One region of the Brevibacillus ginsengisoli genome, then DNA from elsewhere that is predicted to be linked to it. Evidence: predicted binding sites of a transcription regulator. Region 1 holds the regulator's gene; the other holds the start of a gene.
The links. Region 1 encodes LexA, which represses DNA repair genes until DNA is damaged. Its sites were predicted from a motif close to CGAACATATGTTCG; they were not measured.
Positions count from the first base shown of each region.

Region 2: the regulator LexA is predicted to act here: its motif matches at 4,988-5,001, upstream of ruvC (crossover junction endodeoxyribonuclease RuvC).

Region 1 covers NZ_JBNJQR010000006.1:192,254-208,196, forward strand. The annotation lists gene ACQCN2_RS14230 (AAA family ATPase) at 1-603, shown strand, start outside; gene hflX (GTPase HflX) at 674-1,972, shown strand; gene ACQCN2_RS14240 (methionine gamma-lyase family protein) at 2,023-3,300, shown strand; gene ACQCN2_RS14245 (TetR family transcriptional regulator) at 3,340-3,930, shown strand; gene ACQCN2_RS14250 (MerR family transcriptional regulator) at 4,084-4,494, shown strand; gene glnA (type I glutamate--ammonia ligase) at 4,536-5,870, shown strand; gene ACQCN2_RS14260 (DUF456 domain-containing protein) at 6,145-6,633, shown strand; gene ACQCN2_RS14265 (DinB family protein) at 6,665-7,174, shown strand; gene lexA (transcriptional repressor LexA) at 7,268-7,891, opposite strand; gene ACQCN2_RS14275 (aldehyde dehydrogenase family protein) at 8,439-8,624, shown strand; gene ACQCN2_RS14280 (MATE family efflux transporter) at 8,691-9,347, shown strand; gene ACQCN2_RS14285 (amidohydrolase) at 9,658-11,292, shown strand; gene ACQCN2_RS14290 (methyl-accepting chemotaxis protein) at 11,333-13,342, shown strand; gene yneA (cell division suppressor protein YneA) at 13,513-13,869, shown strand; gene ACQCN2_RS14300 (DUF896 domain-containing protein) at 13,978-14,184, shown strand; gene crcB (fluoride efflux transporter CrcB) at 14,302-14,670, shown strand; gene ACQCN2_RS14310 (HelD family protein) at 14,718-15,943, shown strand, end outside.
Region 2 covers NZ_JBNJQR010000001.1:492,205-508,147, forward strand. The annotation lists gene ACQCN2_RS02475 (phosphotransferase) at 1-484, shown strand, start outside; gene ACQCN2_RS02480 (bifunctional 2',3'-cyclic-nucleotide 2'-phosphodiesterase/3'-nucleotidase) at 547-2,511, opposite strand; gene ACQCN2_RS02485 (BofC C-terminal domain-containing protein) at 2,780-3,367, shown strand; gene ACQCN2_RS02490 (hypothetical protein) at 3,437-3,628, shown strand; gene ACQCN2_RS02495 (beta propeller repeat protein) at 3,761-4,942, shown strand; gene ruvC (crossover junction endodeoxyribonuclease RuvC) at 5,060-5,560, shown strand; gene ruvA (Holliday junction branch migration protein RuvA) at 5,557-6,171, shown strand; gene ruvB (Holliday junction branch migration DNA helicase RuvB) at 6,178-7,176, shown strand; gene ACQCN2_RS02515 (DUF2905 domain-containing protein) at 7,173-7,391, shown strand; gene ACQCN2_RS02520 (SpoIID/LytB domain-containing protein) at 7,634-9,715, shown strand; gene queA (tRNA preQ1(34) S-adenosylmethionine ribosyltransferase-isomerase QueA) at 9,735-10,766, shown strand; gene tgt (tRNA guanosine(34) transglycosylase Tgt) at 10,902-12,032, shown strand; gene yajC (preprotein translocase subunit YajC) at 12,053-12,385, shown strand; gene ACQCN2_RS02540 (TIGR04086 family membrane protein) at 12,701-13,069, opposite strand; gene corA (magnesium/cobalt transporter CorA) at 13,204-14,181, shown strand; gene ACQCN2_RS02550 (DUF421 domain-containing protein) at 14,302-14,934, shown strand; gene spoVB (stage V sporulation protein B) at 14,935-15,943, opposite strand, start outside.

The DNA of each region.
Region 1 (15,943 bases):
TTCAAGGAAATGGGAATAGTAAGCAAAGGGCATCTGATTGAAGTGGAACGAGCCGATCTCGTGGGTGAATTTATTGGACACACAGCTCAGAAGACACGGGAGTTGATCAAGCGAGCGATGGGAGGCGTCTTGTTTATCGATGAAGCCTATTCGCTTGCGAGAGGCGGAGAAAAAGATTTTGGCAAAGAGGCGATTGACTGCTTAACCAAAGCAATGGAAGACGCCAAGAACGAGTTTATTTGCATTTTGGCTGGGTATACAGAAGAAATGGAAGCGTTTTTGCAATTAAACCCGGGTTTGCCTTCGCGATTTCCGATTCAAATCTCTTTTGTGGACTATTCGGTAGAGGAATTAATGAATATTGCCGAACATATGGCTTCCACGAAGCAGTATGAATTGTCACATGCTGCCAAAGAGAAACTACGGATGCATTTAAACCATTGCCTTCAGAATCCGTTTCTCGAGAACTTTAGTAACGCTCGTTATATTCGCAATGTCATCGAGCAGTCCGCACGATTGCAGGCGGTAAGATTGTTGAAATCTGCGCAACTAACAAAAGAAGATCTACTAACCCTGCGCGCTGAAGATATCGTGTTTACCTAGAGTAACAATCGGTTTGTATCTGTGATAGAATAAGGGTTTAAAGGGCTGCAAGGAAAGGATGTCCATATAGATGACAGATAATCTGATCAAAACACATGAAACAGCGATACTAGTTGGCTGCAATCTTGATAATCGAGATGAAGAACGTGCTCGACTCTCGATGGAAGAATTACATGAGCTTGCCCGGACGGCCGACGTGGAAGTACTGGATGTCATGACACAGAATCGTGACCGGGTGGATTCGGCATGGTATTTGGGAACCGGGAAGATTCAAGAGATTGCCGCCAGATCCAATGACCTCGGCGTAGATATCGTGATCTTTAATGATGAATTATCTCCTAGCCAGAATCGAAACCTGGAAGGGTTATTTGATTGTAAAGTAATTGACCGTACCCAGTTGATCCTCGATATTTTTGCTGGACGCGCACATTCGCGTGAAGGGAAAATTCAGGTCGAGCTTGCCCAATACAGCTATCTGTTACCTAGACTAGCTGGTCAAGGAAAACAGCTGTCGCGTTTGGGAGGCGGTATTGGTACAAGAGGTCCGGGTGAAACAAAACTGGAAAGTGACCGTCGTCATATTCGCAAACGCATTAGCGAGTTGAAGGCTCAGCTGGATGATGTGGTTCGTACTAGAAACCTACATCGTGAACGGCGGAAAAAGAATCAGGCGTATGAGATTGCTCTTGTCGGGTACACCAATGCAGGCAAATCTACACTTCTGAACCGCTTGACCAACTCCAGCACGTTGCAGGAAAACAAATTGTTTGCGACGCTCGATCCAACGACACGCCAGTTGAATCTGCCAAGTGGTCAGGATGTGTTGCTCACCGATACGGTTGGATTTATTCAAGACTTGCCAACGAGTTTGGTTGCGGCGTTCCGTTCTACATTGGAAGGGGTCAAGGAAGCCGATCTTATTTTGCATGTGGTGGACGTTCACCATCCAGACTTCGAAATTCATATGGAAGTCGTTGATAAGGTGCTCGCAGAACTGAAAGCGCAAGAAATCCCTCAACTCATCGTCTATAACAAAGTGGATTTGGTTCATTCAGGCACCTACATCCCCAACCAATCCGACTCGATCGCCATGTCCGCCCTTCATGACGATGACCTGCAACGGCTTTTGAATCGGATTGAACAGATTGCGCTTCAATCTTTTCATGAAATGGTCCTGCAGGTTCCCGTTGAGCGGGGTGATATTCTCTCGCTACTTCATCGGGCTGGAGTGGAGATGGAACAGGAGTTTGACGAAGACTCGTCCGCTTATCGCATAACAGTCCGCTTAAATCAGGACAATCCGATCTATGGCAAGGTATTTGAGTTTCTGGAGAATAAACCAGAGGTTACACTGGAACCGTGGGAGTAAGATCATCTATCCCAACTATCATTGTTTGGTAAGAAAGGAAGTAATACTAGATGTTTAACCTTTTTACATATGGCAAAGAACTTCAACCAATCGTTGAAGACGTAGAACAACAAGTTGCCACTCGTCATAAAGAAATCGCATCATTGGTGGATTACAACCAATTGCGTGTTCTCCGTTCTTTTCAAAAACATGAAGTAAATGAGTTTCATTTTGCTCCTTCCACTGGTTATGGCTATGACGATATGGGACGATCTACACTAGAATCCATCTACGCTGACGTGTTTGGTGGGGAAGCGGCACTGGTTCGTCCGCATATTATCTCTGGAACGCATGCGATCGCCATCTGTTTATTCGGTTTGCTTCGTCCTGGTGACGAATTGCTCTATATCACTGGGAAACCATACGATACGCTTGAAGAAGTGGTTGGAGTGCGCGGAGAATCCCAGGGCTCTCTTAAGGATTATGGAATTGGATACAACACGGTTCCGCTGACAGCTGAAGGCGAGATTGACTTTGCGGCTGTTCAGAACGCCATAACATCCAAGACAAAAGTAATCGGAATCCAGCGTTCGCGAGGCTATGCTGACCGACCTTCTTTCACTATCGCCAAGATAGAAGGAATGATTCGCTTTGTAAAAGAAATCAATTCGAATCTGATTGTTTTCGTGGATAACTGCTACGGTGAGTTTACGGAAGAAAAAGAACCGTTACACGTCGGAGCAGACATCATGGCGGGATCTCTGATCAAGAATCCGGGTGGTGGTCTTGTAAAAACCGGTGGCTACGTGGTCGGAAAAGAAGAATACGTCCGTTTAGCCTCTTACCGTATGGCTGCACCTGGGATTGGAGCGGAAGGGGGAGCGTCGCTTTATTCGCTTTTAGAGATGTTTCAAGGGTTCTTCTTGGCCCCTCACGTAGTAGGAGAAGCGCTCAAAGGCGCCATATTTTCCTCGGCTATGCTGGAGAGACTCGGATTTAGAACCAATCCGCTTTGGCATGAACCGCGAACTGATTTAATACAATCAATTGAGTTCGGCTCTGCTGATCGCCTGATTGCGTTTTGTCAGGGTATTCAAAAAGCGGCTCCAGTCGATTCTCATGTTAAACCTTTGCCAAGTGAAATGCCAGGTTACGCTGATCCAGTTATTATGGCCGCCGGTACCTTTATCCAAGGAGCAAGTATCGAGTTTTCGGCTGATGGTCCGATTCGCGCGCCTTACCTTGGCTTTGTTCAAGGTGGACTTACCTATTCTCATGTCAAAGTGGGGATTCTTACTGCGTTGGATAATATGCTCACCCAAGGTTTGCTCGAGCTGCCGGCAAAGTAAGTTTCTCTTATGAGGGTATAGGAAAGAAGGCGGCATCTATTGAACATAGAACAGTCAGAAGTAAAAATGCGAATTTTGCAAGCTGCCAAGAAGCTTTTCGCAAGACAAGGCTATGAAGGAACGACCGTACGTCAGATTTGTGAAGCGGCGGGAGTGAATGTTGCCCTGGTCTCGTACCATTTTGGGGGCAAAGAAAAGGTATTTTATACGCTAGTCGATACGTTTTTTAGGACCCAGCAGCTACTTGAACAAATTCAATCCATTGAGAGTCCCGTTGAAGTGATGAAGAAGCTGATCCATGAGGCGATTATGTTTCGTGACAGAGAACCGGAGTTAACGCTTATTTTTCAAAATGAGGTTACCTTGCAAAGCCCGAGAACGAGTGAACTACGGATGTATACCTATCCGCTCTGTCAGTTTATTCGGGACAAGCTGTTGGAAGGGAGAGAACAAGGCGTGTTTTCCTTTCGGTCACTGGATTACACGCTTGTTTTTGTGATGCAGACCATTATGTTTTCAAACTGTCATCCGTTTTTCCAACCCATTCTTTCTGGTGAGATGCGAAGTCAAGAAGAAGCCGTACAAGACACGGTTTCTTTTGTTTTGAGAGGCTTAGGGTGTCCAGTATAAATTGAATGTATCAGGCTATGTGAGTTAAATTACGATTTCTATGTAACATTTCCTAACATAACGTTTGACATATTTCTTCACAGAGCGTATTATAGGAATAGATCAAGTGCACGACATACTTGATAAGACAAGTAAGTAAAGGGGGAGCATCTGATGAGTGATCAGATCCGTCGTAATATGGCTCTCTTCCCGATCGGCATTGTGATGAAGCTTACTGAATTAACTGCTCGGCAAATTCGCTATTATGAGCAGAACGACTTGATTCATCCGGCAAGAACGGAAGGTAAGCAACGTCTATTTTCTTTTAATGATGTAGATACTTTATTAGAGATCAAGTCATTGATTGAAAAAGGCCTAAACATCGCAGGCATTAAACAAGTTATGGATATGAAAGGCGCAGAAGTTGAGGAAACACAGATTACTGAGAAATCTGAAGCGAAGCGCAAAGAAATGTCCGAGAAAGAGCTTCGTCAACTATTGAAGCAACAAATTATGAATCCCGGTGCATCTCGTTTAGGCGAGACCGCACTGATTCGTGGAGAGCTATCACGCTTCTTCCACTAAACTATAAATCATACTGAGAATTGGATGAGGGGGAGATTGTTTTGAGACGTTACACCAAAGAGGACATTATTCGACTGTCGAAGGAAGAAAATGTGAAGTACATCCGTTTGCAATTTACTGACTTGATGGGTGTTATCAAGAATGTAGAGATTCCAGTCTCTCAGCTTGAAAAAGCGCTCGACAATAAAATGATGTTTGACGGTTCTTCCATCGAAGGTTTTGTGCGTATCGAAGAATCTGACATGTATCTGTATCCTGACCTCGACACTTGGGTAGTATTCCCTTGGGGCACTGAGGAAGGCAAAGTAGCTCGTTTGATCTGCGATATCTACATGCCGGACGGTTCTCCATTCGAAGGTGACCCTCGTCAAATTCTTAAAAAAGTAATCAAAGAAGCTGAAGCGCTTGGCTTCACTGACTTCAACGTAGGTCCAGAACCAGAATTCTTCCTCTTCAAATTGGATGAAAAAGGTGAACCTACTCTTGATCTGAACGACCAAGGTGGTTACTTCGACTTCGCTCCACTTGATATGGGTGAAAACTGCCGTCGTGATATCGTATTGACCCTTGAAAAAATGGGCTTCGAAATTGAAGCTTCTCACCATGAAGTTGCACCTGGTCAACACGAAATCGACTTCAAATATGCGAATGCAATCCATGCTGCAGACCAAATCTTGACTTTCAAGCTGGTTGTTAAAACAATCGCTCGTAAACACGGTCTCCATGCTACTTTCATGCCAAAACCATTGTTCGGCGTAAACGGTTCCGGTATGCACGCTCACCAATCCTTGTTCCGCGGCAAAGAAAACGCGTTCTACGAAGAGTCCGACGTGTTGGGCTTGAGTGAAACTGCTAAGCAATACCTCGCGGGTATCCTGCTTCACGCACGTGGTTTTGCTGCGATCACCAATCCATTGGTAAACTCTTACAAGCGTTTGGTTCCAGGTTACGAAGCACCTTGCTACGTTGCTTGGTCCGCGAAAAACCGTTCTCCATTGATCCGTATCCCTGCATCCCGTGGAATGGGTACTCGTATCGAAGTGCGTAACCCAGACCCAGCAGCTAACCCATACCTCGCTTTGGCCGTAATGCTGAAAGCTGGTTTGGACGGTATCAAAAACAAATTGCAAGCACCTCCTGCAATCGATCGCAACATTTATGTGATGGATGAGCAAGAGCGTGAAGAAAACGGAATCGATAGCTTGCCATCCACATTGAAAGAAGCAATCGAGTGCTTGAAAGCTGACCCAGTAATCTGCGAAGCTTTGGGCGAGCACGCTTTGCTCCACTTCATCGAAGCAAAAGAAATCGAATGGGATATGTTCCGCACCCGCGTACACAACTGGGAACGTGAACAATACATGAATACGTATTAAGATAAAAGCTGAAACCCTTACGCCACTTGGCGTGAGGGTTTTTTGTGGTGTTTTTTTAAATATAAATTGTCATCGGCTCGTGGGTCTGGAGGAACTGTACACCCAAAATGCAGCCCAAGCAGTACAAATGAAACGGATTAATGTATACGACTCTTTAGATTCAATCCTGCTCAATGGAGATTTTTGAAACTTTTAGGGTAGAATGACGTAATGATTAGAGAATATTGGATGCTCTAACAGGTAGTTGAATGTTTCTTGAACGAGGAGGTTTTCCATGGAGATCTTATTATGGATTATGATCATTACGTTATTCGGATTAAGCCTTGCTGGAATCTTTTTTCCGGTATTGCCTGATTTAATACTGATGTGGATTGGGTTTCTCTTATATCAGTTTGTTTTGGTTGCACCTGGGGCACCGGGACTTCCACCTTCTTTCTGGTGGGGGATGGGGATCTTAAGTGCGCTTTCTTATGCTGCGGATATACTGGCCAATATGTATTTTGTGAAGCGCTCAGGGGGGTCTCGGTTATCTTCGATAGGGGCTATTGCGGGGGTTATCCTCGGGATCTTTGTATACCCTCCACTCGGAATGATTCTGCTTCCATTTTTATTTGTGATAGCGATTGAGCTGTTCATCCAAAAGCAGTCCATTGAGAAAGCGATCAAAGTTGGATTTGGTTCACTTTTCGCGTTATTAAGCAGTGCGGTAGTTAAGGTATTCATTCAAATTTTGATGATTATCTGGTTCTTCATCGCAAGGTAATAAGCATGGATTAATCATTCACGTTGAAGGGGTGTTTCAATTGAGCGATCTGAAGTTGATTGAGGAGTACAAAACCAACTTGCAAAATTATTCGCTGGATCAACTGAGGCATATATCCGAGCAAGGGGGTTGGTCGCTCGGTCAAATGTACAGCCATGTGATCCTTGTGGCTCTGGAATACCTTGACAACGTGGAAGCATGTGCAGCAGCAAGTGGGGAGCAAACGCTCGGCAAGACGATGGCCGGTGAGAATTTGTACAAGAACGGTGGATTTCCGCCGATTAAAATCAAGTTGCCGGACTTGCCTGAAAACACACCCAGCAATTCGGAAAGTAAAGAGGACCTCTCCGACGGACTCGATCAAGTAAAGCAGAAGATGTTGGAATGGGAAGGAAAAGTGGAAGGCGTGAACTCCAACTATAAAGTTAAACATGATGGCTTCGGCTGGCTGAACGCGAAGGAGTGGTTTGATCTTATTGATATGCATTTCCGCCATCACCTGAGTCAGAAGAGGGAATTGGAACAAAAGCTAGGGTTATAAAATTTAATTCATATTCAACAAAACAGCTCCCCGACTAGCGGTGTTCGCTAAATGGGGAGCTGTTCTTTTGAAACAATGTTCAAACCAGTTTAATTAATGAATGGTACGGTAAACTCCGATGACCTTTCCAAGGACGGAAACGGATTGAAGAATGATTGGTTCCAAAGAGGAGTTTTCTGGCTGTAAACGAAAATGCGTCTTTTCTTTAAAGAATCGTTTTACTGTAGCTTCGTCTTCCTCAGTCATGGCTACCACGATATCGCCGTTGTTTGCAACACTTTGCTGACGGACAATGACATAGTCGCCGTCCAGAATTCCAGCTTCAATCATACTGTTACCGGAAACGCGAAGCATGAACACGTTATCGGACGACACGACATTTTCAGGGAGCGGGAAGTACTCTTCGACCTGCTCGATGGCGGTGATCGGTTGACCGGCTGTTACTTTACCAAGAACGGGAACTCTAACTACACTAAGGTCGAAATCTTCCTGGAATCGGTCGGAATCACCCAGAAGCTCAATCGCCCGTGGCTTGGTCGGGTCACGGCGGATCAACCCTTTTTTCTCCAGACGCGCCAAATGACCGTGAACAGTAGAGCTAGAGGCTAGTCCTACAGCTTCTCCGATTTCTCGAACAGATGGGGGATATCCTTTATCTTTTACTTCTCTACGAATGAATTCAATAATGGCTTGTTGACGATTGGAAAGCTTGGACATTTCCACACCTCGATCCTCGAGTCTTTTACTACATTATACCATGGGATCTTGCGTTCGACAAACATAAGTTCGTTTTTCTAGGACATCTCCTATTAAAAGAAGCGGGGTTCGTTAAAACTTCTGGTTTCTTCGTCTAACCTTACGGTGAAATTTAGCAAATGTTCCAATAGCCAAGTGGTATCCCCCGGAAAGCAACAAATAAAATCTGGAGTAACTCCACTTTTTTGATAAAAATTGAGTTTAGTGGCTATTGACTAGAAGATAACTCCAATTTATACGATGAACCCATTAACATAAAACGAATGGGTTGTTCGATTAATTAATTGAAAACTCGGAATTCTCGATTGCGTTATCGTGGGGTATTGCATCACATATATCATCTCAAAAGGAGGAGTAGTCCAAACCGAATGAATGCAAGGGAGATGGCTCTAGAATCTCTGTTCGGGGAAAATAAATGTAAGCGCTTTCTATAGTGATATCGTCAAGTTTGTTGAGCGAGAGGTATTTCTATAATGTAAAAAGGGGGAAGAACTAGTTATACTAGCCTGTGTTCAAACCATCCGAAGTTACTTCAGTTACAGCCGTAAAACTGTTTGAGATTATCAAGCAGGCAGGTATCCAGGCAGGAGTAGCCAATATGATTAAGGAACCTGTCGAATGGTTCAGGGGGTGGGCATGGGGAATACTGTATTCGAGTATCAGAATTATATCGAATCCAACCCAATACAAGTAAAAGACAACAAGAGAGTTCGGCACCAAAAAAATTAGCACGCTGTTTTTACGCTACACGATAGTCGCTATTCTAGGCAATTTGTCTTTTGCGGGTCGGTCGGTTATTGACGGGATGATCGTAGGAAATCTAGTGGCATCAGAATTAGCGGGTGTTGGTATCGGCTATACCATCATGGTATTGAGTCGCGCGGTCGGTACCCTGATGGCGGCTGGTGCTGGAGCGGTAGTTGCGCTCCGACTAGGGGAAGGAAAAACGGAAGAAGCGAGGAATATTGTAGGACAATCCCTTTGGTTTACCACCATTTTATCAATAGTTATCGCAATATTTGGATTATTAAACAACGAATCATTGATGCTTTTTTTGGAGCGACCGGCGATGCTGTCCCATTTGCTGTATTGCCGGTCATGCTTAGCTTCTTTGTTAGTGTCGATGAACGACCAGCTCGCCACAGGCTTCTCCTCCTTTTCCGTACAACTTACGATGTTTATTGCGATTGTGATCGATAATATTCTGCTTTCGGACTATGGGGGAGAATTACATGTCTTTGCATTTACGATCCAAAATGGATATATCATCAATTATCTTGTGCTCATGGCATTAGGGGCTGTCACAGGAGTTCAGCCGATTATTAGTTATAACTATGGCGCAAAATTATACGGCCGTGTGAGAGAAGCAACGTGGGTGGCGATCCAAATTTGTAAGATCTTGGCGTTTGGACAATAAAGGATATTTAATTTCACATTCCCGCTGGGCGCAATTACCTTGTTGATCTCAGGTTACTTTGAAGCGGTCGAGAAAAACGGTAGATCACTCTGATCGCGATTGGGAGAACGTTTTTATTCCTTCTGCCCCTCATCTATATTTTGCCTCACTATTATGGGGTGGATGGGGTATGGTACGCGGCGCCGCTAGCTGATCTGCCTTCGTTCGTTGTAGCTGCCATTTTTATGATCAGATAATTCAAAAGATTAAGAAGTCCGGAAAACTAATCAGTTAGGAAAGAAATGTATAAATCGACTAAAGGAGGATTACGATGCACACAGATTACGTTTTTCTTAATGGAGAGGTTATTACTGTAGATTGTCAAAATGGGATTGCAGAAGCGGTAGCGGTAAAAGAGAACCGGATCGTCGCAGTTGGCTCAACTGAAGAGATCAAGCAATTCATTGGAGAAAAAACAAGCGTTATTGACCTTCAAGGAAGAAGTCTGCTTCCTGGTTTTATCGACTCTCATTTGCATATTCTTGCTTATGGAATCGACAAATTAGGTGTAAGCTGCAAAGAGCCCCACATTCAATCTCTGCAAGATATCTTGAATGATTTGCGCGCCAAAGCCTTGGAGCTGTCAAAAGGAAAGTGTGTGAGAGCGTGGGGGTTCAATGAATCAAAAATAATCGAACAACGGTACCCTACCCGTGACGAATTGGACGAAATTTCAACCGAACATCCGATCATTGTCGTTCGCGCATGCAATCATATCTCAGCGGTCAATTCCAAAGCGCTAGAGATGCTTGGTATCACCAAAGATACACCTAATCCCAAGGGAGGCATTATTGAACGGGATGATCAGGGGGAGGCCACAGGACGTTTGTTTGAAAACGCTCATTTTCAAGCGACCAAAGCGTTTCCTTTTTCTGAAGAGGATCTTCGTCGCGCTTTGGCGATGGCGTCTGCCGACTATGTATCAGCGGGCATTACGAGTGTGCATGATGCCGGAACCAATGATTCTGACAGTTTCAGAGTGATGCAACAAGCAGCGCGCAGCGGTTTGGTCAAGGTGAGAATCTATGCGATGGTGTGTGCGATGGACAATCCGGAAGAGTTTATCAAAAACATGATGGCAGCTGGAATTACAACCGGTGTTGGAGATGAACGGTTCAAAATTGGGCCTGCCAAGCTGTTTACGGACGGCAGTAGCAGCGGTCCAACCATTGCCACAAGAAAGCCGTATACCAGCAACCCTGAGGATTACGGAATCCTATACTATACGCAGGAAGAAGTGAATCGCATTTTGGGTGAGGCGCATCAAAAAGGCTTTCAAATAACAGCTCACGCTCAGGGAGATCGGGCTATCGAAATGGTGCTGAATTGTATCGAGGAAGCCATGACGAAATATCCTTCTTCCAATGCCCGTCATCGTATTGAACACGCAGGGGTTACAGAACCTGACTTGCTTGCCAGAATGAAAAAGCTTGGCGTAGTTCCCATTCCTAATCCGCCATTCTTTTATGAGTACGGTGACGGATACATCAAAAACTACGGAGATCGCGTCAACCACATGTATCCACTGCGTGATTTCTTTGATAACGAAGTCATAGCGGCTGCTGGTTCGGATAGCCCTGTAACTGATTATCGTCCACTTTTTGGTATCCATGTAGCCGTTAACCGTAAAAGTAAACAAGGGACTGAAGTCGGGGGAAATCAGAGAGTCAGCGTGATGGAGGCCATTCGAGCCTATACGTGGAACGGCGCTTACGCCAGCTTTGAAGAAGATATAAAAGGAAGCATTGAAGTTGGAAAGTTGGCCGACTTGGTCGTATTAGATGGCAGCATTATGCGAAGTGACCTCACTTCGATCGCTGATCTGTCGGTTGAGATGACCATGATTAATGGTGAGTTGGTGTATCAAGCCGCCAAATTGAATCAAGAGAAAATAACGGAAGTCTAAAGTCTCTTTTTATGTTGCATATTTTTGGGGGGAATTCGCCTTGATAAGGAAAAGAATCTCACTTAATTTCCAAGTGATCGTCATTCTTACTCTTCTGCTAGTTCTCCCGATTTCAGGGATCGGATTCTATCTGTTCTCCAAGCTAGAACAGGATCTGCTCAGCATCGGAGGCGAGCAGATTGTCAGTTCAAGTCATTCTGTTAACCATCTGCTGGAGAAAACCGGAAGTGACTTGTTGGATCTCGTTACTCCGAACTCCCACTGGAGTGACTTTCGGAACGCGGTTTCTAAAAAAGACAGCAACTGGATTAAAGAGAATATCAACATTGCAAAAGGAAACCTAACGGGAATTAACTTTGTTATCACTTCTGACCTTGATGGAAACATTCTTTCACAGACAGACGCAATCGACGGTTTTACCAGCTCCGTGCCGATGAATATGACGGAACGAATGAAAAAGGAAGCCAAATTTAATGGGATTATCCCAGTCAAAAACGGGCTAGCAATGATTGCAGCCTCAAGCATTACAGATGAATCGGGAGCGGCGACTCCAGTCGGATGGCTTATCTATGGTCGACATTTGGACAAGGAAACATTGATCGAAATGAAAGAGACATTGCAGGTTGATGTCGCCCTAATGACAGAGGATCAGTCCTTCTTGACGACAGATGCAACCATAACCCAGGCGACACTCAAGCCGTATCTGGCGAGCGTGATTGCCGGAACAACCGATCTGCAAAAAGTTTTTGCACAATACAACGGTGTGGACAAAGCACAGATGTATTCGCCTGTTCACGATCTCACCGGAAAGCCAATCGGCGTTATGGCGGTCACACAATCGTTATCAGCCACAACAAAAGTAAAACAAGAACTTAAAACAGGGGCGTTCATCTCCGGCTTTGTCATTTTACTGTCCTTTATCCTATTGAATATCGCGATTCGGAAACGTGTTGTTACTTCCATTAAGCAACTGGTCAAAATTCTGGACGGTATGGCACATGGAAATCTGCATACACAAGTGGATGAACGGTTGGTGAAACGAAGAGATGAAATAGGGACTTTGTTTCAGTCACTCTCTGTGATGCTCGGGAGTATGCGGAGTCTATTGCGTAACGTCAACGTAACCGCGACAGAACACGCTACTCATGTAGCTTCGTCAGCTGTGCAACTGGCTTCTACGGCAGAGCAGACATCAGGTGCTACGGAGCAGATTGCGCTTGCGATCAAGGAAATTGCCAGCGGTTCTGACAAACTGATCCAGGAAGCAACTCATTCGACTGCCTTGCTGGACGAAATGAACGAAGGAATTCAAAAAATTACGGATACCCTGTCCATTGTTAACGAATCATCCACGCTCACTACCCGTGAGGCCATCCAAGGCGGAAAAGTAGTAGAGGACGCGGTACATCAAATGGAAGCGGTGAATGATTCCTTCCAGAGTCTGATGAGTTTGATCCGTAACGTGGAAGATAGTTCTAAGGAGATTGACAAGATCATCCGCTTTATTACGGATATTGCCAGTCAAACGAATTTGCTTGCACTTAATGCGACAATTGAAGCAGCAAGGGCCGGGGAACATGGAAAAGGATTTGCGGTGGTGGCGGATGAGATACGAAAACTTGCCGAACAAACCCAGGTTTCTTCTAATCAGATCAAGCAGATTGTGCAACTGATCCAACAGCATTCTTCTTCATCGACAAAGGCCATGGATCAAGTGTACTCGGAGACTTCCAAAGGTTTAATGGCTTTTCGGGATGTAGGCGGTATTTTTGAACGAGTATTGGAAGCTGTTCATAGGGTACAGGAGCAAACCGATTTGGCAAATACAGCATCGACTACCCTTTCTCATTCATCGGAAAAAGTGGCCATAGCGGTATCCAACACAACGAGCTTTGCAAATGAGTCGGTGGGGAAAACCCGTACCGTTGCCGCATTAGGTGAAGAACAATTGGACGCGATGAAAGAAATTTTTTCTTCATCGGAACGGTTGAAACGTACAGCGAATGAACTACAAGTTGTTTTGCAAAATGTTAGACTTGAGGAACAGTAATTTTGAAGGTCTTAAAATATCCCATTTGTGTTAACAGCCATAGTGTCATTCTTGGTTGTCTGCGCAGATGGGATATTTATTTTGGGGGGATGATGTTTTTTCTTGACATGAACATTTGTTCGCATTATGATAGAAACAAGAGATGGGAACAAATGTTTGGGGGTAATGTCATGACGAATACAACACTTTACTATCAACCAATCCGGAAACTTGACGATAAACCGAAGACGAAAGAAAAACTCGGGATTACTCGAGGACAAGCTGCCATACTAATTTTTGTTGCTGGTGCTTTGTTCCTTTTTCTTAGTGGAGTCTTTACTACTGAAGTTAAAGCGGATGAGACAACCTATCAGATCATCACGGTACAAGAGGGAGATAATTTGTGGAAGATTGCACAGTCTACCGTGCATTCACCTGATACGGATCTGAGAGATTTGGTAGAAGAGATCATGGCGTTGAATCATTTAACGGATGAAACGCTTTACCCGGGACAGAATTTACAAATCCCAGGTAGAACGAACAAGTGATTTTATCATCTCAATGCTTCATCCCATTCTTTTGTTATGCTATAATGGAAGGATATCGCTATCAGATAGTTCATTTAGGTAACTGAAAGTGTGGGAAGGAGGGCTATCATGGTATCAGATGAAGAAATCAAACGAATAAACGAATTAGCGAAGAAATCCAAGGAAACAGGGTTAAATGAAGAGGAAAAGCAAGAACAGCATGAATTGCGCCAGAAATACATTCAAGCTGTACGCTCTTCTCTCAGAGCCAATCTTGAATCCATCCGTTACGTTGAGGACCTGGAGGAAGAACAAAATCAGGGCCCTAAACATTAATGATAAAGCAGGTTTAATGGTAACACTACAGCTATGAGCACCCGAATACTTGATTTGGGTGCTTTTTCTGTCGTGTTGTCTTTGTTTGAACCGAGAAGTATTGGAGGTCCTTTATAGATGAACTGGTTAGCTGTTGCAATTGGTGGAGCGATCGGCAGTATGCTACGATATCTGTTATCCCTCACTTTAAATCAAACAAGTTGGCCGTATGGAACGTGGTTCACTAATCTTCTAGGCTCGTTTCTCATTGGATTCATCTTTGTCTGGGGACGAGAAAAGGGGCTGCTTCCACCGGTGGTCTATACGTTATTGGTGACTGGTATGATGGGCGGGTTTACAACCTTCTCGTCTTTCTCATTAGAAGTTGTACAGTATTTACAAACAGGAGAATGGGAACGCGCATTCTTGTATGTGTTAGCAAGTGTAGGTCTCGGTCTGTGTGCTGTATATCTAGGCCTTGTTGTTGGCCGCCAGTTTCTTTCATAGAACAATCATTCTAAGAGAATTTGATTTTCAATAAAGGGGGAATCACTTTGTCTATTCGTCATTCCGCTTATGAATCTGAGCAACAGTACCTGGATAAAACCATGCAGGTGATCGAGAAAGAAATCTCACAATTCAAGGAAGACATCCGTGAGGCGACGGATGATTACGTGAAACAGGTTGTGAACTCCAACAAGGCGCGCGAACTTCGACATTTGGAGAACGCTCGCTCTAAACCATACTTTGGACGAATTGATTTTTTGAAAGATGAAACCTATGACGTTGATCGGGTGTATATCGGTAAGCGCGGGATTGTGAAAAGCGATAACTTTGATACGGTCGTAGTTGACTGGAGGGCACCTATTTCTAGTCTTTACTATTCCGGTGAGAGTCAGAACGCATTTTATCGAATACCCAATGGGATTGTCCGTGGTGAAGTTCAGTTAAAGCGCAATTTTGCCATTGAGGATGGTCAGATTAAAGGAATCTTCGACGGGGCTCTTAAAGAAGTAATCGATCGCGAGGTAGGAGACCCAGAAGAATATCTGAACGAAGGATATATTGACGAGTTTTTAGCATCCACCTTGAATGAGACGAATGATGGCAGACTGAAAGATATTGTTGCAACGATTCAATCGGAACAAAATGATATCATCCGCGCGCTAAAAGATCGCCCAGTGATCGTTCAAGGGGTAGCGGGTAGTGGAAAGACCACAATTGCTCTGCATCGGCTCTCGTACTTAATTTATAATTATCAGGATACGCTGGCTTCCAAGAAATTCATGGTGTTCGCACCGAATAAACTCTTCTTGAATTACATATCTGAGGTATTGCCGGAATTGGGAGTTGAAGACGTGCAACAATCAACGTTCCTGGATTGGGCGGCCAAATTGATTAAAGCCGATTTGCCAAAAGGGTGGAGAATCATGGATCCAAACAAGCCGCTTCTTCTCTTTTTTGGTGAGCAACTCAAAAAGGAAACGGATCGTTATCATGAGTGGCGCCGGGAGCAAGAGATTGTAAGGCGACGTATGCATTTCAAAGGTTCACTGGCATGCAAACAAGCGCTGGAGAACTACATTCCATACTTGATTAACGAGCGCATTCAGTTTAAGAGTTTACGATTTATGTACAACAAAACACAAGAGTCGTTCGGGCTGGATGGTACTGCGATCAAACAGCTGTTCACAGAGCAATATGCGAATCTCCCGCTCAAAAACCGCATGATCGCTCTTCGAAAGCACTTGAAACAAGAGATTAGCAAGCAGTTCTACAC
Region 2 (15,943 bases), on a different contig from region 1:
GATGAGAGAGCTTCCCTTTAATGAAGAGTTGTACCAGGCCTATTCACGCGGTACTATGGCTCACCGAGATGTGGCCAGTCACAATTTCCTCATTACGGAGAAAGGCAATTGCTATCTCATTGATTTGGATACGGTCCATTCAGATATGCAGCTGGTTGACTTGGCGCAATTCATGAGCCGTATGATGCTCATGCAAGGGTACCAGATGAATTCGTTTATCGATGCCATCCAAGAGTATACGCGGATCAAGCATTTATCAGACAGTCAAATTAAAATGCTGATCACCATGTTGCATTTTCCGGATAACGTGATACGAGAAGTAACCGGGATTTATGCCAAGCGTCCGGGTTATCGCGTACGGGGAGTGACCCAGCTCCTGTTGCTCAAACGAAGGTTTGTTTCTGCCCGCAAAGAATTCCTGCAGCAGGCAAATCGTACCATTCATTACTGGAAAAAAGATATGTTCGAATTCGGAGCCAGCTAAATTAATGCAGAAAGAAAAGAGCCAAAGACACAAGGTCTTCGGCTCTTTTGGCGTTCACTTGATTATTTTTTTGCGGAAAGGTCGATGGTGTATTTGGCAAAACCAGTGTCCAAAGTGGAAACAAACTTGATTTGTGGAAGTTTATCCAAATATTTTTGAGCGTTAGGAGAAGATTCAAATGTAACTTTTCCTTTTGTCGCTGCAGGAGCAAATGACCAGTTGCTATCAGCAGTTGGGTTGATTGTTTTTTGGGCCAAGATGTAGTCGATAATCGCTTGACGGTTTTCATCTGGAGAATCAATCACGATGTTATCGCCTTTCAAACCTGGGAAGTTACCGCCGCCGCTAGCGCGGTAGTTGTTGGTGACCACGATGAATTTTTGATCCTTGGCAATCTCTTTACCGTTGAATTGAAGGTTTTTGATACGGCTGGAATTTGGATTCACCACGGTACCTTTCGCATCGTACTTCGCAGGCTGAGTTACGTCGATTTGATAAGTTACGCCATCGATTACATCGTAGTTGTAAGTTGGGAAGTCAAGATTAATTAGCGCTTGATCTTCTGATTTGTTAGGATCAATTTGGTTGAATTGTCCAGCAGACATTTCCAACCATTCTTTTACGGTGTCGCCAGTTACCAATACAGCTTTTACTGTGTTTGGATATACATATAGATCAGATACGTTTTTGATCGCAATGGTACCAGGAGCTATGTCTGTATAGTAGCTTGCACCGTTACGTCCGCCTGCTTTGAATGGAGCGCCTACAGAAAGAACTGGAAGACCATCATACTCAGTGCCTTGCAATTTCTTTTCGATATACCATTTTTGAGCGTTGGTTACGATTTGAATAGATGGATCGTCGTTTACCAATGCGAAGTAGCTGTTGATCGGAGCGGTTGTTGTACCAACTGGACCGCGAACATAAGCAAGAGTACCTTCGTGTTCAGCTTTTACAGCGTTTACGATGGCTGGATCAGCGTCAACCAACGCTTTCTTATTGGCTTTATCATAGATTGCCAAAGTTGTTGCTTGGGAGCTAACCACAGTCCATTTGCCTTTTACTTTTTGCAACTGAAGATCGACTTGACCCAAGTGATCTCCCCAGAAACCAGGCATAACAGAAGCGACACCATTGATTGTCCCTTTGTTTACGTCTACACCTGGAATGTTTTCGAAGTCTTTGCTAGGGAATACTTTATGGGCATGTCCGAAAAGAATCGCGTCGATTCCCTTTACATTGCTCAAGTAGTAGGTAGCGTTCTCGTCAAAGCCTTTTGGAGCCGCTTTTTCGAAGCCGGAGTGAGCAAGGGCGATGATTACGTCAGCGCCAGCCTTTTTCATCTCAGGGACGTATTTGTTTGCGGTTGCAACGATGTCTTTGGTGATAACTTTTCCCTCGAGATTTGCTTTGTCCCAAGCGGTAATTTGCGGTGGCACGAAACCGATTACGCCGACCTTGATTTTTTGTAGTTTACCGGTGTCATCTTTGAAGACTTTGTCCAAGATGATGTATGGTTTGAAATAGTTTTTGTCGTTGTTTGGATTTTTGTCATGATCATCGAAGTAAACGTTTGCATTTACATACGGGAATTTTGCGCCACTTAGCGATGTTTTTAAGAAGTCCAAGCCATAGTTGAATTCGTGGTTACCGACATTTCCTGCGTCATAGCTAAGCTGATTCATTGCTTTATACACGGGATGAACTTGGCCAGCTTTCAACGGCTGCACGCGAGCAACATAATCTCCGAGCGGATTACCTTGGATCAAGTCCCCATTATCAAACAGCATGCTGTTTACCGCTTCTTGACGAGCTTTTTTGATGAGAGATGCAGTTTTCGCCAAACCAAATTCGTCGGTTGACGCATCTTTATAATAGTCATAGTTTACGATGTTGGTGTGAATGTCCGTTGTTTCAAGAATGCGCAGGTTCACAACCGGGTCTTTTGCGGCAAAAACAGGAACCGACAACACGCTGAAAGCCAAAGAAGCTGCAACTACACCACTTAGTACCTTTTTCTTGTCCAAGAAAATAAACCCCCTTATAAATTTAAAAAATAATAAATGGTTAAGAAAATATTAATGGGAAGTTAAAGTTTTCTTAACCATTCAAATAATACCATAGGAACTGGTAATAAGACACAATTTTCACCTGTTTATAAACTTTTTTTTATCAAAAATCGATATTTTTTTGGTGAGCTGTCGTAATTTTCACTATTTGATGGAAGAAATGGAGTATATTTGTTGATTTTACTGGGCAAACTGTGAATAAAAGCGATTGAAGGAGTTTTCCCGGATGCGAAGTTACAAGCTAATCTTCCTGACGCTGGCTCTCTTGGCCGTTGGTTTGCTTGGAAAAGGTACGACCTTTCTCACGGACGCGATCAAAGGGTTGCCCAATCAGGAGAAACTGCTAAAACAAGCGGAAGAAAAAGCGGTGGCGGTCATGGGCAAACCGCTTGAATTAGTGCTAAAAAGGACCTACCTGTGCGGACCCAAAGATGAAGAGCGAGTCCGTGTGGAACCTCAAACCATTGAACAACTGCTATCCAAATACATTGGTTGGGAGATCGCGTCAGTGGGGGCCGATTCCGTTGTTTTAAAAAAAGCGGAGAATGACCTCTCGCCTTTGTGTAAGTCGAACGGGCATTTTGGATTGTCTCAGGGTAACGTGTTGACGCTGTTTAACGGGCTTCCCGGTGAACAAAAGGTCATCCAAACCTTCTACCAAATCAACACAGCGCGTCTGGAAGCGGGTCTGCCCAAGAATGAACTGGATTTATTGAAAAAAGGCATCCGCGTCCATGACTTGGCTGAGTACAATAGTATTCTTTCCACTTATAGCGAGTTTCAAAATCACGAGAAAAGCGGGACGAGTCCTTAATCACATATTTGAAGGACGTTACAGCCATACTGAAGGTACACGGTGCAACAAAAGGAGGAGACTTACAGCATGTCTTCGATGCCTCGAGGAAGCTATAAGGACCAATACCATCAGCGCTTGTACGTTCAACTGAACCAAGGGCACAACAAACTGGATTACCGCAGGATCAATATCCTAAAGGAAGACATGCAGCACAATGTGGACGACTATGCCCACATGCAGCATGACTATTCAGACGCTCTGGGAATGAACAGGCACTAGGCACCGTTTGACCCGACCTGACTAAAGCAGGTCGGGTTTTCTGCTAGAACCTGACAAAAGCGTGTAACGAGATCGTTGGTTTGAACGTCGAATTGTTGCGGGTATTCACAAAGCAAACTGGAGTGAACAAGCGTGAATGAATTGTATAAAAGTAAGATTATCATCGTGTTTGCCTTTCTGTTGATCGCCTTGACTAGCTGCCAAAATGGATCGAAAGCTCCTTCTCCTAACCCACCGACTGATGCCACCAAAAATCATCAGCAACCTGTTGCAACGACCCCAACAACTCCGGACCATACGCCAATGGGTACTGTAACCGCTGTTCGCTTGGCTGATCACAAAATCGGCTGGGTTGGAGGGGAAGGCTGGATTGCCAGAACGGATGATGGGGGAGTGAATTGGAGCGCGCAATACAAAGGCTCGGGAACCATCCATCAACTGTTCGCGTTAAACGCAAAAGAGGCGTGGGCGACGCTAAACGAGGCGTCAAGCCAATCTGGATCTCTCGGGTTGCTCAGCTCAGCAGATGGCGGACAGCATTGGAGTTTGACAGGAAAAGTCCCCAACAAGGGCTTTCTGCACTTCGTTTCAAGCCGTGAAGCGTTTAGCGGCAATGCCAGAACGACAGACGGCGGCAAGACCTGGAGTATGCTTGCTGTACCCAAAAATGCAGCAGGAGACGCTTATTTTCATGATAAAGATAACGGTTGGGTCGTCACACGAGGAAACAACACAGTTCGCTTTGAGCGGACTGTTGATGGCGGCAAGACCTGGAAAATCGTCATGACGCGAAAAACAGCTGCTCCAATTAACGGAACACTGATCAGATCATCGGGTGTGAACGATGCCTGGGTTGAACTTATCGGAGATACGGGTATGACCCAAACGTCTTACTCCTTGTTCCATACCTTGGACGGCGGGCGTAGCTGGCTGACGGTCATTGTGAAATCGACTGCGGGTGGAGGTCCTGCACCCGGATTCCCTGCCGATTACACAGGTGGTCCTTCGATTGCTGGCAACAGTCCTGGACCGCTCTATGTTGTGAATCCAACAGTCGCATTTATCGGCGGCAGGTGCAATGCTTGCGACAAGCCGAACACGATTGGCTGGACCAAGGATGGAGGCAAAACCTTGACCAATGGCAATGTTGCGCTGACAGGCTTTGGGCCTGCATTCATCGCCTTTGCAGATCCTAGTTACGGCTGGTGGATTACGACCGACAATACGGAGCCGTCCATACTTTACACATCTGTCGATGGCGGCAAGACCTGGAAGAAAACACATCAGTTCGATAAACCCAAACCCACATCTTAATGGATAACAAGGCTGTCGTATAGACGGCCTTTTCTATTAAAAGTACAAATACACGTTCGCTTTTTTCTATGGTTGTGGTAGAGTTAGATGAAAGAGTAGATAGGCGGAGAGTGAAACATGCGGATTTTAGGGATTGACCCAGGTATTGCGATCGTTGGGTTTGGTTTTGTGGATAAACAGGGCAGTCAGCTGAAGCCTGCTCAATACGGTTCGATTCAGACAGAGGCCGGATTATCTGTTCCCCTACGATTGAAACAAATTTATGAAGCGATGCAAGAATTGCTTGCCACTTACAAACCGGACGAGGTTTCGGTGGAGAAGCTGTTTTTCAATAAAAATGTAACCACTGCGTTCAGTGTCGGTCAAGCGAGAGGAGTGATCCTTTTGGCAGCTGAGCAAGCAGGGATTCCTACATACGAGTACACACCGATGCAAGTGAAACAAGCGGTAACAGGATACGGAGGCGCAGAGAAAAAACAAATTCAAGAGATGGTAAGAATCTTGCTGAAGCTGCCAGAGGTTCCTAAACCGGACGATGTAGCGGATGCGTTGGGGATCGCGATTACACATGCGAACTTCAGGACGTATCATCAGATGATGGAAGGGGCACGTTTATGATTGACTTCGTGGAAGGAACGGTTTGTTACATCGATACGGAATACGTGGTTGTGGAGGCAGGAGGTATTGGCTATCGACTGTTTTGTCCGAATCCGTATCAGTTCGTGAATCAAGAGGGGTCGAAACGCCGCTTGTTTACCCATCATCATGTCCGGGAAGACGCGATCCAATTATACGGGTTTGGCGACCGAGATGAACGGGATATGTTTCGTCGTCTGCTCGAAGTGACGGGAATTGGCCCTAAAGGTGCTCTGGCCATTCTAGCTGCAGCTAGTCCCGAACAGATTGTGCTCGCTATTCAGCAGGAAAACGTGAATTATTTGACCAAGTTCCCTGGGATTGGGAAGAAGACCGCACAGCGGATTATTCTTGACTTAAAAGACAAGCTGAAAGGATTTACCCCATCCATGCTCACGGTTGAAGTCGCCTCCACTTCTTCGGAAATTGCGTCAGTGGGTGCTTTTCAGCAAGCGATGGAAGCGCTTGAGGCTCTGGGGTACTCCGACAACGAAATCCAATCCATTAAGTCAGTTCTACGAGAAAAAGCGCAGGCAGGCAATTCTGTTGAACAGTTGATTAAGGCAGGTCTGGCTCAGTTGATGAGGGGGTAGAAAGCAGTGGAAGAACGCATCATCACAACTCATATGACGTTGCAAGATGATATGAGTGAATTAAGCCTGCGCCCTCGCTATCTAGCTGAATATATCGGGCAGTCCCAAGTGAAAGAGAATCTCAAAATCTTTATTGAAGCTGCCAAGATGCGGAACGAGGCATTGGATCATGTTCTTTTATACGGACCACCTGGTTTGGGGAAAACAACATTGTCCCAAATCATCGCGAATGAACTCGGCGTCAACATCCGCACCACATCGGGACCCGCTATCGAGCGTCCTGGAGATTTAGCCGCGATTCTGACCAATTTGCAAGAAAACGATGTGCTGTTCATTGATGAAATCCATCGCTTGCATCGAAGCGCCGAAGAAGTGCTTTATTCGGCAATGGAAGATTTCGCCCTGGATATTATGATCGGCAAAGGGCCAAGCGCAAGAAGCGTCCGGCTTGATTTGCCGCCGTTTACCCTGATTGGGGCAACGACACGCGCTGGCCTTTTGTCGTCACCGCTACGGGATCGCTTTGGTGTCGTGAATCGTCTGGAATTTTATACAATCGATGAATTGAGTTTCATCGTTAGTCGCGCGTCAGATATTCTGCAAACCGGGATTGCCGAAGGTGGAGCGGTAGAAGTGGCCAAACGCTCGCGTGGGACACCACGTGTCGCCAATCGACTGCTAAAGCGCGTCCGTGATTTTGCGCAGGTCCAAGGGGAAGGCAAAATTACAACGGAGCTTGCCCGTGAAGCGTTGGATCGCTTGCAAGTGGATTCCTGCGGGCTGGATCACGTCGATCATAAACTTCTTCTCTCGATTATTGACAAGTTTGCGGGTGGACCTGTTGGATTGGATACTATTGCGGCAACAATCGGCGAGGAATCTCAGACGATTGAAGACGTTTGTGAACCTTATCTTTTGCAAATCGGGTTTTTACAACGGACACCACGCGGGCGAATTGCAACGCCAAGTGCCTACCAGCATTTTGGAAGGGTGATGCCGGAATGAGTTCTTTTCCAAAGCTCTTGATTGGGCTTGGAGCCCTATTGATCATCATTGGTGTGCTGTGGCAAGTAGGCGGCAGATTTTTGCCATTGGGTAAGCTTCCGGGAGACATCGTGGTGGAGAAGGAGAATGTCAAGGTTTACTTCCCGATTGTGACCTGTATTGTTATTAGCATCTTGTTGTCGCTGGGAAGTTACTTGTTTCGGTTGTTTAAATAACGGGAAAAGGCAGCGAAACGGCTGCCTTTTTTTCGTTGATAGGAATTTGTTAAAATTCCTTCCATTCGCGCAAGCCTGCCAAGAAAAGACTTCGTCCGATCGACGCTCATTTTCAGCTAAATAGTCCTAGAGAATGCTGGGAGGAATTGATTTGGAATTTGTCGAATTTTACTTTCTTTAGCGTCGAAAATTGATATAAAAAAGCTTTGAACAAGCTCTTTCGATAAAGGAGATGACAAGAGATGAAAAAACGCAGGTTAGGCAGACAGCTGCTAGCTATTGCAAGCGTTCTCTCATTATCACTAACAGGGTATTATCCAACTGCCGATGCAGCTGAGAAAAATATTCGGGTCGCACTTTTTGTAGATACAGGGCAAGGCTATCGGGGTGTGGTCCCCTCCATTACGCTTGCGAGTGACTCCGGACTTGACGTGAGAGCTTCGGACAAGCAATCAGACGTTTCCGTAGGGATCAACTCCGATCAGGCCCGTTTTCGTGTAGATGAATTCACAGTGGTCGCCGTGGAAACGGCTGATTTGAATGAAGCGCAGCGAACCGCCCAACAGTTGAGCAAGCAAAAGCTGGATGCATCGATTACAGTCAATTCCCGTAACGGAAGGCCAATCTATCAAGTCATGAGCGGTTCGTACAATACATATGACACCGCCCTATCCCAAAGCAAATCAATTGCTCAGAAGGTTGGAAAACAGCCTCAGATTCAAGGTCCATATCGGGTGGAAGCCGGTCGATATAAAAGTTTAGCAGATGCGAAGAAATCGGAGAGCACGTATGAAGCATCCGGAGTACCTGCTCATACCGTCATGCTTTTGGATGGAGATAAAGCAGCCTATGCGGTCTGGCTGGGAGACGAGATTTCGTCATCCAAACTAAACTCCATCACTGCCGCGGCGGAAGATGTAAAAGCAGGCCGTTACCAAAAAGCGGATGCATCCAGTTATATTGTAATCAATGATGAAGTGGTCGCGGGAGGCAATGAAGCGGAGACAGTCCCTCAGTACGTGTTTTCTTCGCAAGTGAAACTGACGGTGAAATCGAAGGGCAAGGGTACTCCTCTCATCACCGTAGAAGAGCGTGAACATCGCAAATACCGTGGACAGATTGAATTATCCGATTATAAAAACAACCTGACAGTGGTGAACGAATTGCCTATGGAGCAATATCTGTACGGTGTTGTCGGTTCAGAGATGTCAACAGGTTGGCCATTGGAAGCGCTCAAGGCGCAAGCCGTATTAGCGCGGACGCGTGCTGTAGGACAAGGAAATAAATACGGCGTCGCTAACCTGTCTGACACTGTGTATGAACAGGCTTATTACGGCTACAGCAAGGAAGCGGCCGACATTCGCAAGGCTGTAGATGAAACAGCAGGTGAAGTGATTCATTATAAAGGAAAAGTGGCTGAATCGTTGTTTTATTCCAACGCCGGGGGCATGACAGCGGATGGGACGGAAGTATGGGGCACGAAGGTTCCGTACTTGGCGGTAGTTGATACTCCTGACATTGACCCGATGGAAAAAGCAATTCCGTGGTATCATGTCGCTTTGGCTGACGGAACCATCGGGTATGTGCGCAGTGACTTTGTTACGCTTCGATCTGAACGAAATCCGGTAGGACTGCAACAAGGCGTTACCAAAATTGATAAGGTAAACTTCCGGATCGGGCCATCCAGCACGTATCATAAGGCGATTACCGCTTTGCCGATTGGAACCGAGCTCACCATCCTCCAATCGGAACCTGAGGAGAACGCCTACCAATGGACGCGTGGACCCTACACCGCGCAAGAACTGACGGCGATGATCAATACAAGTCAGGCCCGCAACAAAGGGGCGCAATATAACCAACCCATACAGTCGCTCGAAGTAACGAAAAGGGGTCCATCTGGTCGAGTGATGGCAATGGAAGCGGATGGGATGGCGATTGCGGTTTCGAACCCCGATGGATTCCGATCCGTATTCAGTCAAGGGGGCAACAGTTTGCGAAGCACCAAATTCGATATTGAGCAAATGGGACAAGTAATGGTGTTGGGAGCCAACAATCAGACAGCCAACTTTCCCGCCTACGATATTCAAGCAATGGGTGCCGACGGGACAAGCCCTGCCAATGGCAATAGTGATCAATACGTTATAACAAATGGGATTCAGGCACCGCGAATCGCTTCCAAACAGGCTATGTTCGTCATTCATGGCAATGGTTTTGGGCATGGGCTAGGAGTCTCGCAATTTGGTGCCAAAGCCTTGGCTGAACAAGGGTATGACTATCAGCAAATCCTGCAACACTACTATCAGGACGTAACAATCGAACCATAAAAAAGAGGAGTTATTACAAGTGGACGTTAATCAGTTTGATTTTGAACTACCCGAAGAGTTAATTGCGCAACATCCTTTAGAGGAAAGGACTGCTTCTAGACTGCTCGTCCTTCATAAACAGACGGGAGAGATTGAACATCAACAGTTTACCAATCTAATCGACCATTTGAAGGCGGGAGATGTGCTTGTTTTAAACGACAGCCGAGTGCTACCAGCTCGGCTGATCGGCGTAAAAGAAGATACCGGCGCCAAAATTGAGGTGCTCTTGCTCAAGTCCCTAGGAGATGATCGCTGGGAAACACTTGTGAAGCCAGGGAAACGCGTAAAGTCGGGAACGGTTATCCAATTCGGAGATGGCTTGCTTCGCTGTGTCTGCGAAGATACGACTGAGGTAGGCGGGCGAATTGTCCGATTTGAATATAGCGGAATCTTCTATGAAGTATTGGATCAGTTGGGCTCAATGCCGCTTCCGCCTTACATTCACGCTCAACTGGAGGATAAGGAACGATACCAGACCGTCTACGCCAAAGAACGAGGTTCCGCGGCAGCACCTACGGCTGGGTTGCATTTTACCCGTGATTATTTGGAGCGGCTGGAGAAGAAGGGTGTGGAGCTTCGCTATGTGACATTGCATGTGGGACTGGGCACATTTAGACCAGTTAGCTCCGATACAATTGAGGGTCACGTGATGCATTCCGAGTATTACGAGCTTTCAGAGGAAACCGCAACAGCAATTAATCAGGCGAAAGCCGAGGGAAGAAGGGTCATTGCAGTCGGAACCACTTCTTGTCGGGTGCTGGAGACCGTAGGAAGCGACAATCAAGGCAAGCTGATCGCCCAATCCGGTTGGACCCAAATCTTTATTTACCCTGGCTATACCTTTAGTATTATCGATGGACTATTAACCAACTTCCATCTGCCAAAGTCTACGTTGGTGATGCTCGTGAGCGCGCTTGCAGGCCAAGAGTATGTCTTGAATGCCTATCGGGAAGCGGTTGATCAAGCGTATCGTTTCTTTAGCTTTGGAGACGCGATGCTCATCATAGAGTAGGACAATCCAAGCCTTACCCATCAGAATATAAACGAATGTGCATATATAGGCCATCTCGCCTTGTGATTCTTCACTATTGCCACTATAATAAGAAGGACATGTACATAAGAAGTTGAAACCAAGGAGTGCAATCATTTGGCAGTACGTTATGAGTTAATTAAGACATGTAAGCAAACAGGGGCCAGACTTGGTAAGCTACATACACCACACGGAACCATAGATACACCTGTGTTCATGCCAGTTGGAACACAAGCGACAGTAAAAACGATGAGCCCGGAAGAAGTAAGGGAGATGGGAGCGGGGATTATTCTCAGCAATACCTACCATCTGTTTTTGCGTCCCGGACATAAAATCGTGGAAGAAGCCGGCGGACTACATTCGTTCATGAACTGGCCAGGTGCCATTCTTACGGATAGCGGAGGTTTTCAGGTGTTCAGCTTGAGTAACCTACGCAAGATCACCGAGGAAGGGGTTTCTTTCCGCTCGCACTTGAACGGGGAGAAGCTGTTCATTGGACCAGAGGAAGCCATGCAAATTCAAAACTCACTCGGTGCCGATATCATGATGGCGTTCGATGAGTGTGCTCCTTATCCGGCTGAGTACGATTATGTGAAGCAATCAATGGAACGTACGACACGTTGGGCACAGCGTTGCTTGAAGGCCCACCAAAAACCGGATACGCAAGCGTTATTTGGAATCGTGCAAGGCGGGATGTACCGTGACTTGCGAGAACAGAGCGCGCGTGATCTGGTATCGTTGGATTTTCCAGGCTATGCAGTGGGTGGGTTAAGTGTAGGTGAACCGTTCCCGCTGATGTATGAAGTACTGGATTATACGGTGCCACTGTTACCGGCGAACAAGCCGCGCTATCTGATGGGAGTAGGCTCTCCTGATGCTTTGATTGAGGGAGCGTTACGTGGAATTGACATGTTTGACTGCGTGCTTCCGACGCGAATTGCCCGCAATGGGACATGTATGACGAGCCAAGGTCGCTTGGTGATTCGCAACGCCAAATTCGCGAAGGACTTTACACCGCTCGATCCCAATTGTGATTGCTATACCTGCCGCAATTACACGCGTGCCTACATCCGCCATTTGATCAAGGCGGAAGAGACATTTGGAATTCGTTTGACCACTTACCACAATCTTCATTTCTTGATTAAGTTGATGGAACAGGTTCGTCAAGCGATAGCTGAGGATCGTTTGGGAGATTTCAGAGACCAGTTTTTTGCCCAGTATGGTTTGGGTGAAGATAGATCTTTCTAAATACAAGGAGGTATTCTACCATGGCAAATTTACAAAGCTTTTTACCATTGATTATTATGGTGGCGATTTTTTACTTCTTATTGATTCGCCCACAACAAAAACGTACCAAAACACGTAACTTGATGCTTAGTGCTCTGAAAAAGGGCGACAAAGTAGTGACAATCGGCGGAATGCACGGTACTGTTACCGATTTGACCGATGACCAAGTAACGTTGCGTGTGGCTCATAACACCAACATTACGTTTGATCGTGGCGCTGTGAACAGCGTAACGGCTGTAAGTGCCGAAACAACTGCGCCAGCAGCTTCCAAAACCGAAGCTCCAGTGGCTTCTGCTCCAAAAGAAGAAGCGTAAGCGATACATACTAAGAGCAAAAAGCAGACCGATGTCGGTCTGCTTTTTTGCGTTCAAAAGGAAAAACGAATGACCGTAATGAAGTGAGGTCATTCGTTTTTCTTCATTCCAGTAAACCAACGCCAGAAAAGACTTCATCCAATTTAAGTCTCCTTGGAAGTGATACCCAGTGGACGAGAGGAGCAAGGGACCAAAATCGCCACCCAACCCCGTAGGGGCGCGAAGCGTTTGGCGATTTCCCTTGCGGATTGAGGGAGCGGACTTCATAACTACTCTGCGAACATCCACAGAGAACTTAAATGGATGAAGTCTTTTCTACCTGCGTGACATATTCACCCCAACCACTCCACCCATCGCGCTAATCACGAAAGCGGCGACTAAATAGAAGAGTGTGGCCATTTTTAGCGGAGTGTCAAATCCGAGGAACCCGATTAAGAGGACGAGTAAGAAGTAGGAGAGCCCAGTCAATCCGCCGTAATACCAGCCCTTGGATCCGCAACGTCGCCCAGTCACCCAGCCTCCGACCAACAGACCAATACAATTAATCACGATCGTAAAGTAGGATAGAGAATTTTCTCGCAAATTGGTGAAGGAAAGCAGTAATGCCGTTACCAATGCCCCAATCAGCACGAGCCCAAATGTAAACAGAAGTCCCGTGATAATCGAGGATGATGTTGTTCGCATGCCAATAGACCTCCCCCTGTGACAAAGTTTGTACCATTTATATGAACAGCTTGGACGCAATATTCATCTCTAAGTTGAACATCTAGGCGAATTTTCGTATGATGGATGAGGAAACAACAGAGGTGGTGAGCGATATGATTAAAACTTATTTTTATAATCATTCAGAACAGAAGATGTACCACGATGTCGATCTAGATACGAAGGACGACTGGCTGAGGTCACCGGAGGATTTATTGTGGATCGATCTGTATGACGTGGGAAATCACGAGCTCCAATATATCGCTCGAATTTTTGATTTTCACCCGCTGGCCATAGAAGATTGTTTGCATGTAAGCCCTCGAGCCAAAGTGGACAATTACGAGGATTATTTTTTCTTTGTATTTCATGCCCTGCGTTATAACGAAGAAAGTGACAACGAGATTACAACAGTTGAGCTGAATGTGTTTTTGGGGCCTAATTATATCGTAACCATTCATAAATCACCAATGAATACGATAGGTAGGATTGCCGCTCAGTGTCATCGTAGTAAGTCATTCATGAATCGTGGCCCAGACTACCTCTTATATGCGATTGTCGACGGAATTACCGACGAATACTTCCCGATTATGGACCGTATTAGCGTGCGTATTGATGAACTGGAAGATGAGATTTACGAGCATCAGATGGAAGAAATTACTGAAGAGTTCCTGGCATTGAAGCGAACGATTATCTTGATCAGACGTGTAATCATGCCGCAAAAACGTATCTTCGCCAATGTGAATGGACGCTTTTCATTTGATATCTCCGAGGATAATGTCCCCTTTTACGCCGATCTAACGGATCACTTGGAACGGATTTTCGATTCTGCTGAGACATTCCGAGATCTGGTGAATGGTGCACTCGATACGTACTACACCATCATCAGTGGTAAAACAACAGAGATCATGCGCGTCCTGACGATCATCTCCACGATTATTCTCCCGCTTACCTTTATCACAGGATTGTTTGGGATGAATACGTTCGCCTGGATGGGTGAGAAGGCGGAGCCGGTTATGTTTGTCATCGCGATGGGATCCATGGTGCTTTTGACGGTCTTGATGCTGTATATTTTCAAAAAGCGGAAGTGGCTATAGGATAGCTTGAAGCAGATATGTGAAATTTGGGACGCATAGAGTCATCTTGGTGTGTGGAGAATAGTAACTGATTCTCTTCATAGGGAGGCTCGGTCTAAAGTGGAACTTTCAACCATTTTGATGCGTACCCTTTTCACATATTTTTTTATTCTCATTTTGCACCGGTTGATGGGGAAGCGAGAGCTGGGCAAGATGTCGGTCTTTGATGTGGTCATCTCGATTATGCTTGCCGAGATGGCGGTTCTTGTGATAGTAGACGTGAACCGGCCGGCGATTCTCTTTTATTTGCCCATGATGCTCATTGCAGGCTTGGAAATCGTCATGGCGTTCTTGTCCTTGAAAAGCAAAAAAATCCGGGATTGGATCGACGGCCAGCCAGAAATGATTATGGAGAACGGTGAAATCCGGGATGAAGCCATGAGGCGAAACCGACTGAGTATGGACGATTTGTTACTTAAGTTAAGACAAAAAGATGTCAAAAGTCTAGCCGATGTAGAGTTCGCCATTCTGGAAACGAACGGAGAACTGAGCGTGTTCCCCAAAGAACAGAAGCTGACTACAGGCTTGAGCGTTCCTTTGATTATCGACGGCGAAATTCGTGAGGAAGCCCTGCAACGGATTGGTCAAAATAAATTCTGGCTGAAAAAAGAAATCCGCAAATACGGAGTCAAAAGCGCCAAGGAAGTAAGCTTTTGCAGCATTGACAGCAGAGGAATAATGTTTATCGACAAAAAAGATCCTTCCAGACGCTAATTAACGGCGTGGGAAGAAAAGGGCAAGCTGTTCCCCGATCCATGGGATTCGCTGAACATCCTGTCGGCCGAGGACACGCAGGGCAATCAAAAGGACAGTGTACAGCAGGCTGCTCGATAGAGAACTAATCAGAACCATCCGGCCAATACTGAGATGGTCCAACCAGTGTTGTGCCATGTAAGAGGCTGCATAACCCATGACAAGCATGGAGAATCCGATCTTGACGAAATCCATGACTTCGATTGAAAATCCGATTCCTTTCATCAAGCTGGCAAAATGAAGCAGGGTTACCAGAGTGATCCCTAGGTTTAAAGCGATTATTGCACCATGAATTCCGAACGCGGATTGTGACGTCAAAAGAAACATGGTTGAGGTTTTGACGATGGCTCCGATTAATGTATTGCGGAAAACGACATTGGCTCGATCTAAACCCTGCAGTGCGGAAGCCAGAGGAGCCTGGAAGAACAGGAAGATGGAGAAGGGGGCCAGCTCTCTAAGAAGGCTCCCTACCTCAGGGCTATTGTACATCAAGCCGCACAGGGGCTTGGCAAAAATATAAAGCAGCACGGTGCAAGGAGCGCCAATGACCAAGGTAATTCGCATCGCTTGATAAATTCGTCGATGAACCAAACGGCTATTTTTTTGGAAAGCCGCTTCCGCCACGGCAGGAACAAGCGAAACCGATAGGGAATAGGTTAAAAATGTCGGAAATAACAGCAATGGGACGGCCATCCCGGCGAATTGTCCGTACAAGGAGGTGGCCTCAGTGATTTGAAATCCAGCAATTACCAGAGAAATTGGGACAATCATTGGTTCTAATACATAAGCGATGGAGCCTACTAATCGGCTCAGAGTAACTGGGAACGAGACATTCAACAAAATACGTAAATTTTCTCGATTTTGTTTGAGGGATGCGAACAAAGGAAGTTTGATGTATTGTGACGCGACCCTCTGCGTTGAGCGCCGATATTGCCAGACAATATAAAGAAGTCCACCTAATTCGCCGATG